DNA from 3 places in the Peribacillus sp. B65 genome. Region 1 is predicted to be linked to each of the others. Evidence: riboswitches for the same ligand, from Rfam matches in the RefSeq annotation. Region 1 holds a riboswitch; each other region holds the start of a gene.

Region 1 (4,845 bases):
GCAATGATATGCATAAGTGGACCGCCTTGAATTCCAGGGAATACGGATTTATTAATCGCTTTGATAATTACTTCATCGTTTGTTAAAATGATGCCCCCCCGAGGTCCTCTTAATGTTTTATGAGTTGTACTTGTCACAACATCCGCATATGGGATTGGGGATGGGTGAAGACCAGTAGCTACCAGACCGGCTATATGAGCCATATCCACCATAAGTTTTGCACCAACTTGATCGGCAATTTCTCTAAATCGTGCAAAATTAATCGTTCTTGGATAGGCACTGGTTCCTGCAATAATCAATTTAGGTTTTTCTTTCTTTGCGATAGCTTCCAACTCATCATAATCAATTAACTGAGTATCTTCTCTAACTCCATAGGACACAACTTCAAACCATTTTCCTGAAACGCTGACTGGGCTTCCATGAGTTAAGTGGCCACCATGTGAAAGGTCCATTCCCATCACCTTATCACCAGGCTGAAGCAGTGCGAAAAAAACTGCGAAATTGGCTTGTGCACCTGAGTGAGGCTGAACATTTGCATATTTGGCACCGAAAAGTTTTGTTAGCCGCTCAATAGCCGTTTGTTCTGCCACATCTACAAATTCACACCCACCATAATAGCGCTTTCCTGGATAACCTTCTGCATATTTATTTGTCATCACGCTTCCCATTGCCTCTAATACATCTGGGCTAACAAAGTTCTCTGATGCAATCAACTCCAGTGTTTGATGTTGACGTTGTCCTTCTTTTTCAATCGCTTCAAAAATGGTTAAATCATTTTGATGTAAACTCATTTAAATTTCCTCCTAGACATTTTTATTAATTCTGAATTTTCGTTTAATTACTAATTCCAATATGGTACTAGACACTAAATTTCTTGCCCGCTACAAGCCTGCTTTTCTATAAAACTGTTAAAAATAGTATGCTTTACAACCTTTTTTGCACGCAAAAAAGGACAGAAAAGGGTCGTAGCGTTCTCTACCCTTCTCTGTCCTTTTACCTGAGAGTTTAGCTCCATTTTTTAATAGAGCCTTTCCCCTTTGGTGGCGTATATGTTAATACGCGCTCTCCAGAGGTGCGTCCATTTGTGGTTCCATCTACCTGAGAGATTTGTTCCAAGGGTCTTTTTGGAACTTGCTCCTTCGGTGGCTTGTCGCTTTGCACTCTCCCACAACTGTCATCCGCTTATTCAATTTAGTACATTTAGAATAGTTGTTGAGCATAATTATGTCAAGCATTTTTGAAAGCGCTAACAATACTATTCTAAAATATTTATTTCGAATTATCATAAGATCAACCAGATATCTTTGTTTTTTTAAAACGGACAGATTTTTTACTCACCGAGTTGGAAAATATGGAGCGGCAACTATCTGGACAAACACCGCAAATAGAATCAAAGGATTTCTTGACTCTTAATTCCCCGCTATCTCTCTCTGATTCGCCTGATCCACCTTCGTTTTGCCCATCTTATAAATCGCAATCAGCATAATGAACCATACAGGTGTAACGAATAAGGCAACACGAGTGTCGTCCGCAAGTGCAAGAACCACAAGGACGAACGCTAGGAAAGCAAGGATCAAGTAATTGGAAATTGGATAAAGTGGTAATTTAAATTTGCTCTTTTTCACTAGATCTGGCCTTGTTTTACGGTATTTCAAATGACTGATGACTGTAATTCCCCAAATAAAGATGAAACATACTGTAGAAATACTTGTAATCAAGGTAAATACACCTTCAGGCATTAAATAGTTCAAAACAACGGAAATTAAAATGACAACAGTTGAAAAGAACAATGCATTGGAAGGTACTTTTCGGTCATTAAGTTTTGCAAACGGTACAGGTGCATTTTTATCTTTGGCAAGTGAATATACCATCCGGCTTGTACTGAAGATTGCGCTGTTACATGCCGAAGCAGCCGATGTTAGGACGACAAAATTAACGATACCAGCTGCACCAGCGATACCTACAGCCACAAATACTTGGACGAATGGGCTTTCCGTTGGGATGATTGCGTTCCACGGATAAACACTCATAATGACAATAAGTGCGCCAATGTAGAAAATTATAATCCGAATAGGAATATTATTGATCGCTTTGGGGATAACTTTTTCTGGATTTTCTGTTTCACCTGCTGTAAGTCCTACAAGTTCAATGCCCACAAACGCAAACACTACCATCTGGAATGAGAGGACAAAACCATTTATTCCATTTGGGAACATCCCTTCGTGTCTCCATAGATTCGTGAAACTTGCTGCGCCTGAATCAGTGGAAAAGCCTTTAATAATCATGAAAATACCGATAACAATTAGTGCTAGGATAGCGATGACCTTAATTAATGCGAACCAGAATTCCATTTCGCCAAAAAGTTTTACGGTTGCAAGATTCATAAATAGCAGAATGACTAGTGCAATTAATCCTGGCATCCATTGCGGTACGGAAGGAAACCAATACTGAGTATAAAGACCAACTGCCGTTAAGTCGGCCATTGCGATTGAAATCCAGCAAAACCAGTAGGTCCAGCCGGTTACAAATGCAGCCATATTACCTAAATAGTCTCTTACAAAGTCAACAAAGGAATGATAGTTCAAATTAGATAAGAGCAGTTCTCCAAGTGCGCGCATGATTAAGAAGCAAATGATGCCTGTAATCATGTAAGCAAATAGAATTGATGGCCCGGCTAAATGAATAGATTTTCCTGCCCCAAGAAATAATCCCGTTCCGATTGCCCCTCCAATAGCTATGAGTTGTACGTGCCTGTTTTTTAGCCCTCTATCCAACTTTTGTTCCTGCATAAGATTTCCCACCTTCTACTTTTTTAGGCTACTTGGAATTTTCCCCTTTTAAAGGGTCAGCCTTTCAATGAGTGTGAATTAATAGCGTACTGGAGACTGTCTCACCGCTGTAAGCGTTTTCTTTGATGGGTACTGGATATAGATTTTTAAACTAAAGCTACCAACCATTTTTGAAAATATAGCATTAATTGTACAAATCAAAGGATAGATCATTTATCTACAGATCTCAATTAACACTCCTCTCTTTTTATCTTCCCAAGTACAAAAAAGGGCAGAGGAAAGATAGGTATTTTCCTACCTTCCTCTGTCCTTTTACCTGAGAGTTTAACTCCTTCGGTGGCCTATGGCTCTCTTCAGAGACGCGTCCAATTGTAGTCCTTTTACCTGAGAGATTAGTTCCTGCTTTTATAGGATTTGCTCCTTCGGTGCTAAACATTGTTTAGACTCTCCCACAATCATCATCCGCTGATATAAAGTTGTTTTAATAGTTGTATATTATCGGTTTTTAATGGATATTTCAATGATTATCTGAAAAAACTCTATTTTCTGAAATCTAAAAATGGACAAATTTGAACTTTATGATCAGGATATTTTAGAAGTTATTAGCTATGAAAAATCAAGCTTATTAGCAGCTTTTCTATGTTGTTAGAAATCCCAAACTCGCTTATGTATATGCAAAAATATCGGCATTTTTCGATTGACAATACGGCAAAATTCAAAGCCGGGAGAGGAAATAATATCTATAGTTTTAACATAATTGATGTATGGAAAAAGAGAAAATTCGAGACTCGCGAAATTCCTTGCAGCAGTAAAGATTGTCTAGGAGCTTCCTCCCTAAGTTCAACAGTATTTTCAGAAGCCTGCTCTTCTTTAGCAACTTCCTCTTTGTCCCCACCACCAACTGTATTAGCTATGATGACAAATGCTAGAACCCATCCCCACCACTTCTTTGGCTTCTTTAGCTTGAGTTTCTTTTCCTTAACCATTTTAACCTTATACCCCCTTTACAGTTTTTCTGACGGACTGATGTAAACAAAAATAGAATAACATAATCTGGGTCAATAGGGTTTATATTTATCATCACGTATCCATTTTCACAATGCTTGACGTGTTAACGAAACCATTCCCGATTCATTTTACCAGCTTCTTTTAAAACATATTCATAAAGTATGATCAAATCTATATATACTTATTATTTTTGTATATTTCTTTTATAGATAGTAAGATATTTCACTAACAAATATTCACATCAAAAAAGGGAGGTGAATACTCAACTTAGCAAGTAAATATACCATTCGAAAGAAGTTTTGCTTTAAAATAGAAAAAGTCATTGGAGCTCATAGCAACAATGACTTTATTATATAATCACTTTTCTAATATAAAAAATGAATTCCATTAATCGTTAAATAGGAATAAAGAATGTCTTAAACAATTTTTTTAGTAAATCATACAATTTAAATATACTCGTTCTAATTCCTTTGGTTTAACAGATGTATTATAAGGCATATAAAGAGAAAGTCCCAAGTACTTAAATAGATGCGCTGTATACCTGTAAACAATGCTTCATAAAACCATAAAGCTTTTGAAAAATAATTTTCTTCATTCGCGGTCATTTATTGATATTCAATTCTGGTAAAAAAAAATGTACATTCAAGACACATCTGATTTAAAGTAAGGTGAACTTGTAGCAATAACTTCATTTGTTTCAACATTGCTGTATCCGTTTCTACGATTGATCATGTTTGGTTAGTACGGTTTCCAATATAGCTTAAAATTTCTGGTGAATTGATCAATGTTTCTGTTTCTTCTATATAATACTTTTTAACGAATCAATATATTCTAAGCATGGTGTAGCTCCGTACATTTCTTTAAAAAGACTCGTTAAGGACTTTTTATTCGCAAAGTAATAGAAAGATGCGAAAGAAAATTAAAGAAACATTTACTTTTTGCCCCTTCGGGCGTTTTATGTGCCCATATAATCGCACAGTTTGTGTCAACTCTACAATAGGTCTTATAGAACTAACCAATGGTTTGTCACCATTTTCAATAAACATAT
Region 2 (4,845 bases), 2.5 Mb from region 1:
CGATGCTGGAATCCCGATATCGGGTTCTTCCTTTTTTAGGACGGGCATTTTGCTTTCTAATTCATATTCGACAATTTCTTCAGAAACGACTGTTTTTTTTTCCGGACGACGGAACCCATAAATGGGTGAAGGGATTTCCGTCGGACGGAATGGAGTATTTGAAGGGACTATTTTTGAGACTTCCTCCCGTTCGAAGTTTCTCCGTTTTGGTTCAGGATCCCTCACAGGCCTTCTTGTTTCTTTGGCCGCGCTCCCCTTTTTGGGTTCATGATCTTCCCTGTTTCTTTCCCTAGGCTTTCTTTTGCTCTGTTCACGATCTGGAATGAGCGGAAACTTGAACTGCCCTTTTGGATATTGAAACAGGATTTTCGTATCAGGGTCTGGCGTCTGCGACATTTTTTCCACTTTTTGATTGTAAACCTTTATTTCTTCTTCCTTTGACTTCGCAAGCTTTGAAAAATCCATTTTCCTTAATGTCTCTTCATCAAGCGGTTCATCTATAATAATCTCTTCAATTTCAATAATTTCCTCTGCTTGGAACCATTTTTTCATCTTATTTAGCCATTTCAAAACTATCACTCTTTCTACATCTGTAGTTATGTAACTAATTCTACCAGTTATTTTAAAAATATCGAGAAAATTTAAGCTAAATTGGGATTAGTATCTATTTTTTTATCGCACTCTTACTAACTTAACGTATTTCGCAGAACTCCTACCCTATTAAACCCCTTCTGGTATGAGTTTAAACCTGCACTTCGTGAAATAACATTAGCCCTTAGTCTACTATTTAAATAAAACACCGCTGTTAAATCGCGTTTACAAAGAGATTAAGTTTTCATGCGGCGCAAGAAGCAGACTGGTCAATTCATTGAAGCATCCTTCACGAAACCTCCGGTGGCATCCTGAAACCCATAAAACACCGTTCGTTAATACCGAACGGTGTTTTGTGGGTTTCCTCACTTTTTTGCAAACAAATATACCAATGGAACTATTCCCATTCATAAAAATCGCATACAACTTGGGCCACTGATTTGGATGCGATCAAAAGGGCATCTTCATCAATGTCGAATTTGGGATGGTGATTGAAATATGCCTTCTCCACCCCTTTTGGTTTACAGCCAATGTAAAAGAAGCAGCCAGGAATCTTTTCTGCATAATACGAAAAATCCTCTGAACCAGAGAAAACCGGAAATTCCATAACCTTTTTAATATCTTTGTCTTTCATGCTTTCCAGGCTATTTTTCACGAATCCAGTCAATTCAGGGTCATTATATAACGGAGGATAATCAGGCACATATGTTAGTTCGCACTGAACATCAAATTCCGTTTCTATCCCTTTAACGATGCGGTGGATTTCCCTATCGATCAGCTGTTGGGTCTCTGCTGTCATATAACGGACATCCCCTTCAATTTCTATACGATCTTTAATGACATTAAAGCTTCCTTTTCCATCGAAGGAGCCGATTGTGACCACGCCCATATCAAAAGGGTTCAAGCGGCGGCTGATCACGGTTTGTACGGCTGTCACGAAATGGGCGCCTGCCACAATGGCATCATTGGCCATATGCGGGGACGAACCATGGCCGCCTACACCCTTAATCGCCAGCTTGAAATAGGTCCGTCCAGCCATCGAATAGCCGCCGTGATACCCGACAACCCCTGCAGGATGGGACGGAAATAAATGGATTCCAAAAACGGCATCAAGTTCATCCAAAAACCCTGATTCCATAATGCTCTTTGCTCCACCTGGGGGTGTTTCTTCTGCATGTTGATGGATTATTTTAATCGTACCGGATAGGGAATCTTTAAGCTCATTGATGCAGTCTGCCAGAACCAATAAATAAGCGGTATGCCCATCATGTCCGCAGGCATGCATGACACCTTCATTTTTTGAACGGAACGGGACATCCGCTTCTTCTGTAATCGGCAACGCATCGAAATCCGCACGGAGACCTATCGTTTTCCCAGGTTTTCCGCCTTCGATCGTTACGATGATCCCTAATCCATTTCCTACATTCGTTTGAATCGACACATCCTTACCCTTATAAAAATCAATGATATATTGTGCCGTTTTTTCTTCTTTGAAGGATAGTTCCGGGTTCTCGTGTAAATGACGGCGGATTTGAACCATTTCCCCTTTACGGGCTTCCAGCATGTTCATTAATTTGCTTTTCACGTTCACGTTTATTCTCCCCCTTATTTCAAGTTGAGCATATTAGTAAGTTCCATGTTCGGTGCATGCCTTCCGATACAAAGTGCCAATTAAAAAAGGGCAGAGAAGGATTGCGTAAACTTACCGCTCCCCTTCTCTGTCCTTTTCACCTGAGAGTTTAGCTCCATTTTTGGTCATGGAGATTTCCCCTTTGGTGGCACACTGCTTCCTGCGCACTCTCCAGAGCTGCGTCCAGCTGCGGTTCCATTTACCTGAGAGATTTGCTCCAAGGGATCTTTTTGGAACTTGCTCCTTCGGTGGCTCAATGCTTGCACTCTCCCACAACATTCATCCGCTTGTTCTTTTTATATTCTCAAAATATTCCAATTATATTATCGCCGATTAAAAAATAAATATCAACTCTGAGTTATAAACTCTATTAAACTTTAAAAGGACCGCTGCCAGATGCTGACACGGTCCTTTTGTGATTCATTATTGTTCAGGCTTTTTGTTTTTACCCATAATGAAGATGGGCTCCAACTCATTTTCTTCGTAAAGGAATGATAGAGCCGTTATCGGAACATGACCGCTGGCAAAGAAGCTCATCGCCATTTGCGCAAGAATATCATAGCCCGTATCATTCTTCACATCGGCAATGATGATGACATCCTGATGGGGAATGGCCACAGCCATGGTTCCCTCGATCTTGTCCTTCATTTCCCGAAGCCATGATTCATTTAAAATCCTGCTGGCATCATATCCATCATTCGTGTTCAAAAAATAAAATGCATTACCTGCAACGATATCCGACTTCATTTCAGTGGTGAGGGAACGGGCATTGAATAGGGCAATTTCACGGATCCTGTCACCCTGCCAATTTTCCCGTTGAATCATCTTTTCATCTATAAGACGGTAGGTTTTCCCTAAATCAAGGGCATAAAAAACCCGGGTTTCAGCCGTATGCTCATCGAATAAAAACGGATTTCCTTCTTCGGATTCCATTGGAAAGGAGGTCGAGCGGATGACTGGGAAAATGAATTTCTCCTTGCCTTCCATACTGTGTTCTTCCCCCATCACATTCAGGGCCTCTTCCACGTAATAGGTAATTTCATCGATGGCCTTTTCCTGTACGTTTTCATAGTTAGCAAGCACAGGAGGCAACTCGATGGTGATCCCCTTCCCGGTCTTCACATTTTCCACCCGTAACGTATCTTGCTTGCTATCGAATTTGAATGAGCGATTCTCATCTTTTAAACGCTCCTTCAAGATATTTTTCAGCTTCGTGCTGTCCATTTTCATGACTGACCCTCCTCTTCATTGAAAAATCCCCAGCGAGAAGGGGAAATTGATTATAGTGATTGAATGAATTCCTCAATTTGTTCTTGCGTTTTGCGATCCTTGCTCACAAATCTGCCTAGCTCCTTGCCATTATCATACGCAATGAAACTTGGTATACCGAATACATCATTAGCCGCACACACATCGATGAATTCATCACGGTCCACATAAATGAATGTAAAGTCAGGAAATTTCGTTTCAATCTCCGGCATTATCGGTTCGATTACACGGCAATCTCCACACCATGTTGCTGAAAAAAGAAAGATATGTTTGCCTTCATTTTTAAATGCATCATATTGCTCTACTGTTTGTAATTTTTCCATTTGTATATTCCTCCTGCTCTAAATGACACCTTATTTTTTATAATCCCATCATACCAGAGTCTCCAGGAATCAACCATTAATACGGATCGGTTGAAAGTCACTGGTCCTCTTATTTCTGGGGCACGGATGAAACGATTTCCATCATTTGTTTTGCATCGGTTTTTAATTGGTCTTTATCCGTTTCGGTTGTCAGCTTCACTCCGCCGATCCCCACTGCAAGCTCATACTTTTCTTTCGGTATCTCTTTAATCGAAATAAAGCCGAATTTATCATCGGTTTGAAAAGAATGCAGTACTTCAAATTGATCCTCTTGTTCCTTTATGGCCAAATATAACACGGAGCTGTCTTCTTTTTCATTCGGATTGACAAATAATATATAAATCTTATCACCTTTTTGTAAAATCAAATTATTATCATGTTCTTCCACAACTTTAAAATCGTTTGGCAGATAGACCTGAATTAGGCCTGCCTCTTGATTGGGCTGTTTTTCATCGTCACGAAAAGCCACTTCAGCAGCCTTCATTGCCTTTTCGGTTTGTCTTTCGATACCTGAGCAGCCCACGATCAAACTGCTTATCAACAGGAAAACAAGAAAATTCTTATTCGATAAAGCCATCGTCATTCCTCCAGCCGTCTCTTTTACTACCATATGGATAATATTATCCTTATTTACGGAATTCATCCATTTTCTAAAAAACATGGTACAATGAAAGCAATTTTATTATCGAGGAGGAAAACAATGAAGTTAATCGTGTATCTTGCTGGGGAGATCCATTCAAATTGGAGAAGCGAGTTGAGAGATAAGGCCGCTGCACTGAAGCTTCCTTTAGAATTCGTCGGCCCGATGGAAAATCATGAACGCTCCGATAATATCGGTGAAGATATCCTCGGGGAACAGCCGAATCCTATCCTGAAGGATGCGGCCGCTTCCCAAATCAATAATTTACGGACAGGTCTTTTGATGAAAAAAGCCGATCTTGTCGTCGCCCTGTTTGGTGAGAAATATAAACAGTGGAATACTGCCATGGACGC
Region 3 (4,845 bases), 2.1 Mb from region 1:
AATTAAGAGAAGGGCTTTCCGATAGAGTTTCTTATCCCGAAATTTCATCATCGGATTTAACATCCAATGGTGTTCGTTTATCCATTTTCAGCATGTAATAACTTGCTACGACCAAGGCTAGGAAAACGATCCCGACAACCAAGGAAATCCGGGTACTAGGATTGATCCACATACCGACCAGCACCATCAGTAAGAAGGCAATTGTCGCATAGTTACTGTAAGGGGCCAACGGCATCTTGAACGGATGTTTCTCCATTTCAGCGGCATTTACCTTTCTGAATTTAAGCTCACTGATAAGTAAGACAAACCATGGAATCATCCCGGGTAATACACTCGCACTGTACACATAAAGGAATAATTGCGGCGGTGCAAGGTAATTCAGGATAACCCCGATGCCCAATCCTAATAGTACAGCGATCGTGCAGTATGCCGGCACTCCATTTTTAGATACTTTAGCAAAGACTTTTGGAGCTTGGCCATTCAATGCAAGTGTGTACAGCATACGCCCTGCACTGAATATCCCACTGTTGCATCCAGACATTGCCGCTGTGATTACGACAAAATTGATGATTCCTGCTGCTGCTGTGATACCTATTTTAGCAAAGGTTGAAACGAATGGGCTTCCTAAGTCATCCAGTTGATCCCAAGGGAAGACTGTCACGATGACAAATATGGCACCAATATAGAAAATTAATATACGCCATATGATTGACTGGATAGCTTTTGTTACGGTCTTCCTTGGATCTTTCGCTTCTCCGGCTGTGATGCCGATAAGCTCAACGCCTTGATAGGATGCCACGACAAGGGAAAGCGCAAAGAAGAATCCTGTCCAGCCTCCCGTAAAGAAGCCGCCATTTTCCCATAGATTCGATAATCCAATCGCATCCCCGCCATTCCCTATTCCAAAGAAGATAAGGCCTAGGCCGGCAACGATCATCAATATGATCGTTATGATTTTTATAAGCGCAAACCAGAATTCAAATTCCCCGAAGGATTTAACTGAAATGAGGTTGGCCGCCCCCAAGATGATCATGGCGACCACACCTGGTATCCAAGCCGGTAAATCCGGGAACCAATATTGCATGTACAACCCAACCGCGATGATTTCGGACATTCCGACGATTACCCATTGAAACCAATTGCTCCAAGCAGTCATATAACCTGCCAAAGGATGTATATAGCTGCTCGCAAAGGTTGCAAAAGAACCTGTAGTCGGTTCTAAATAGAGCATCTCACCCATGGAACGCATGATGAAAAATATAAAAATACCTGCGATGGCATAAGCAAGCATTACAGAGGGCCCGGTCCATTTGATCGTGCTCGCCGATCCCATGAATAACCCGACACCGATGGTTCCGCCCAAAGCTATCATTTGAATGTGACGTGCTTCCAGCCCTCTCTTTAATTCCTTGTTCGACATGTTTAACTCCCCCAGATGCAATATCGGTAATGCTTTTCCATCCTTAACACGAACGACTCTCTATTAATTATTGCGGTTAGAAATGCTTTATCGAAAAAAATATCAATAACACTTCAATTATGTTTTCTTATCTTATAATAGTAAATATTCTGTAAAAATACAATTGTATTTTTGAAATAAACAGTTACCAAATATATCTTGGCAATTCCCCTTATCTAAAAATATCATTTCAAAAAAATGATGTTCAATATTTCATAATAATGATCATCCAAAAAACAAATTTTTCAAGTACCTTAATAAAAATTAAGACCACTATAAAACTACAGCTATTGCCGTTTTCACTTCAAAAAAAACTTGTTGACCTTCCGAAAAATAGATGATAGAATTCCAATATTATTTTATAAGCATAATGAATGATTCAGCAGTGGTAGATTATCACTGACAACATTTATTCACAACCGCATACAAGCAAGCGATGAATGCTATGGATGACACTATAGCAGGAGCAGCTTCTGGAGAGACTGTACAAGGTGCAGCGCCGAAGGATTCACAATCTCAGGCAAAAGGACAGAAGAGTAACGAATGATAAAATTGTTATTCTGAACCCTTTAAGAGATTGGTATTATCCAATCTCTTTTTTTATTGTCCATTTTGTGGTTGGACTAAAAACAACAGCTTTAAAACCAATGGGAAAGGCAAGCTGGACGAAAAAATCAGTCCCTCTCTCCAAGACCATTCAGGTAAATTCATTCACTACCAAGACTATAAAAAGACGGGGGCGTAAGAATTGGCAAAACAAGAATTAAAAAGAGATTTAAAAAATAGACATGTACAACTGATCGCAATAGGAGGAACCATTGGCACCGGATTATTTTTAGGTTCCGGAAAAGCCATACAATTAGCAGGACCTTCCATTTTATTTTCCTATCTGATAATAGGGATTGCCTTGTTTTTTGTGATGAGGGCACTAGGGGAATTGCTCTTATCCAATGCAGGGTATACATCATTCACTGAATTTGCAACCGAATATGTCGGTCCATGGGCCGGCTTCGTGACAGGGTGGACATATTGGTTCTGTTGGATCATGACCGCAATGGCCGATATCATAGCTGTCGGCGTCTATATGCAATATTGGTTCGATATCCCTCAATGGATTCCGGCTCTAATATGCCTAGTCATTCTGTTAGGATTGAACCTTTTGACCGTTAAGTTATTTGGTGAATTGGAATTCTGGTTTGCCATCATTAAAGTAATCACGATCATCGCCTTGATCGTCGTGGGGATCATCCTTTTGATCATCGGCTTCAATACCAATAGCGGAACGGTTTCCCTAACGAACCTATGGAATCATGGGGGCATGTTCCCTAATGGCATTTCTGGATTCCTATTATCTTTACAGCTGGTCGTCTTCTCATTTGTCGGTGTCGAATTGGTCGGGGTTTCCGCAGCAGAAACGGCAAACCCGAGAAAGAACATTCCATCTGCCATCAATAAAATCCCTGTCCGGATTTTACTTTTCTATGTTGGTGCACTATTCGTCATTCTCTGCGTCAACCCATGGACACAACTGGATGCCACGAGCAGCCCATTTGTAGAGGTCTTTGCGTTAATCGGCATTCCTGTCGCTGCAGGGATCATCAACTTCGTCGTTTTGACATCCGCTGCTTCTGCATGCAACAGCGGTTTATTTTCAACGAGCCGAATACTTTATACGTTAAGCAGGAATGGCGAAGCACCTGCTAAACTGGAAAAATTAAATAAACAGGCTGTTCCGAGCAATGCCTTATTAACATCCACAATCGTTGTATCAATAGGGGCATTATTAAGCAAACTGATACCTGAACAGGCATTTACCGTCGTGACGACCATCAGTGCCATCTGTTTCATATGGGTATGGAGCATTATCTTGATTTCCCATATCAAATATTCGAAAACAAGGCCTGACCTAAGAGCGAAATCGACTTTCAAGGCTCCTTTTACACCCTTTGTCAATTACGCCATATTAGGATTATTCCTGTTCATCCTTATTGTTATGCTATTCGCTGAAGCTACACGACTATCACTGCTCTTGACCCCAATCTGGTTCATACTTTTGGTAATACTATATAATTCTCGGAAAAAATATAGCTAAAGGAAATAAAGCCTTGAACTCACTATGAATTCAAGGCTTTATCTGTTTTATGAACATATCATTGTTCGGCTGTCTGCGCACAGTTGCTCAAATATATCAGGCAACTGCATTAAATTTTATATCAAAATAGTGTAAGCTAATATATATTATCGGACCTTTTCCGTCATGAATGAATTTTTCATCCCGGTTTGGTTCACCCATCCATCAGTGGCATTGAAGAATAAACCCCATTGGTGGGCGTTTCACTTTATTAAAACGGAGGGGTTTGTTTATGAAGATTATATATATTCTTACTCTAGTTCCTTTTATAGGCATACTAGGATTTCTGCCTTTTGTTAATAAAATAGAACCATATGTATTAGGGATGCCTTTCAATATGTTCTGGATGGCTATGTGGGTGGTCCTTACCTCTGCCATACTGGGCATCATGTATAAGCTGGATCCCAGGAATCGGGAAGGTGACCAGGAATGAATATTGCTCTCTTAATCATTTTAGCATTTTTACTTCTATCGATATTTTTAGGCATACGCTCTTCAAAAGGAAAAGATATGGACTTGGAGCAATGGACGGTTGGCGGACGCGGTTTTGGTGCGATATTCGTCTTTCTGCTGATGGCCGGGGAAATCTATACGACCTTCTCCTTCCTTGGCGGCAGCGGCTGGGCTTATGGCAAGGGCGCACCCGCACTATATGTTCTAATTTACATTACTTTGTCTTACGTATTATCCTATTGGCTCCTACCGGAAATATGGAGATATGCCAAGGAAAATAAACTGATGTCTCAATCCGATTTCTTTGTAAGCAAATATAAGAGTCCCGGTTTAGGAATTTTGGCTGCGCTTGTCGGTGTGGTGTCGATGATTCCAGTGATCGTAGTGCAGCTGAAAGGATTGGGGATCATTGTCTCAGAAGCATCTTATGGTGCCATCTCTATGTCTGAGGCAGTTTGGATGGGGGCGATCAGCCTTACCATTTATGTGATGATCTCAGGTATACACGGTTCAGTTTGGACAGCGGTCATTAAAGATATCATGATGGTCGCCATAATAGGATTTTTGGGGATTTATCTGCCGATTCATTACTTTGGCGGATTTCAGCCGATGTTTGAAGCGATTGATGCGGCCAAGCCTGGTTTTCTTAAGTTCCCAGATCAGGGACTTAGCGTATCATGGTTCATCTCCACGGTAATATTGCTCGTATTCGGTTTCTATATGTGGCCACAAGTTTTCAGCGCTGTTTATTCAGCACGCAGCGGCAAGGTATTTCGAAAAAATGCAATCATCAGCCCTTTAT

Evidence for each region. A riboswitch is a leader RNA that binds a small molecule or an ion and turns the genes downstream of it on or off. The one in region 1 is predicted to bind glycine.
Region 2: it holds a riboswitch for glycine, as region 1 does, so the genes downstream of both, ACSR9O_RS19575 (amidohydrolase) here and ACSR9O_RS07630 (amino acid permease) in region 1, are expected to answer to the same signal.
Region 3: it holds a riboswitch for glycine, as region 1 does, so the genes downstream of both, ACSR9O_RS18060 (amino acid permease) here and ACSR9O_RS07630 (amino acid permease) in region 1, are expected to answer to the same signal.

Annotation. Positions count from the first base shown of each region.
Region 1 covers NZ_CP195840.1:1,555,033-1,559,877, reverse strand. Annotated here, with positions in the region: gene glyA (serine hydroxymethyltransferase) at 1-791, opposite strand, end outside; glycine riboswitch at 976-1,080, opposite strand; gene ACSR9O_RS07630 (amino acid permease) at 1,410-2,789, opposite strand; glycine riboswitch at 3,092-3,148, opposite strand; glycine riboswitch at 3,152-3,251, opposite strand; gene ACSR9O_RS07625 (hypothetical protein) at 3,530-3,775, opposite strand.
Region 2 covers NZ_CP195840.1:4,011,133-4,015,977, reverse strand. Annotated here, with positions in the region: gene ACSR9O_RS19580 (DNA translocase FtsK) at 1-570, opposite strand, end outside; gene ACSR9O_RS19575 (amidohydrolase) at 989-2,176, opposite strand; glycine riboswitch at 2,402-2,504, opposite strand; gene ACSR9O_RS19570 (DUF1444 domain-containing protein) at 2,645-3,451, opposite strand; gene ACSR9O_RS19565 (thioredoxin family protein) at 3,502-3,813, opposite strand; gene ACSR9O_RS19560 (hypothetical protein) at 3,923-4,495, opposite strand; gene ACSR9O_RS19555 (YtoQ family protein) at 4,553-4,845, shown strand, end outside.
Region 3 covers NZ_CP195840.1:3,693,775-3,698,619, forward strand. Annotated here, with positions in the region: gene ACSR9O_RS18055 (amino acid permease) at 32-1,420, opposite strand; glycine riboswitch at 1,923-2,001, shown strand; gene ACSR9O_RS18060 (amino acid permease) at 2,208-3,551, shown strand; gene ACSR9O_RS18065 (DUF3311 domain-containing protein) at 3,823-4,023, shown strand; gene ACSR9O_RS18070 (sodium:solute symporter family protein) at 4,020-4,845, shown strand, end outside.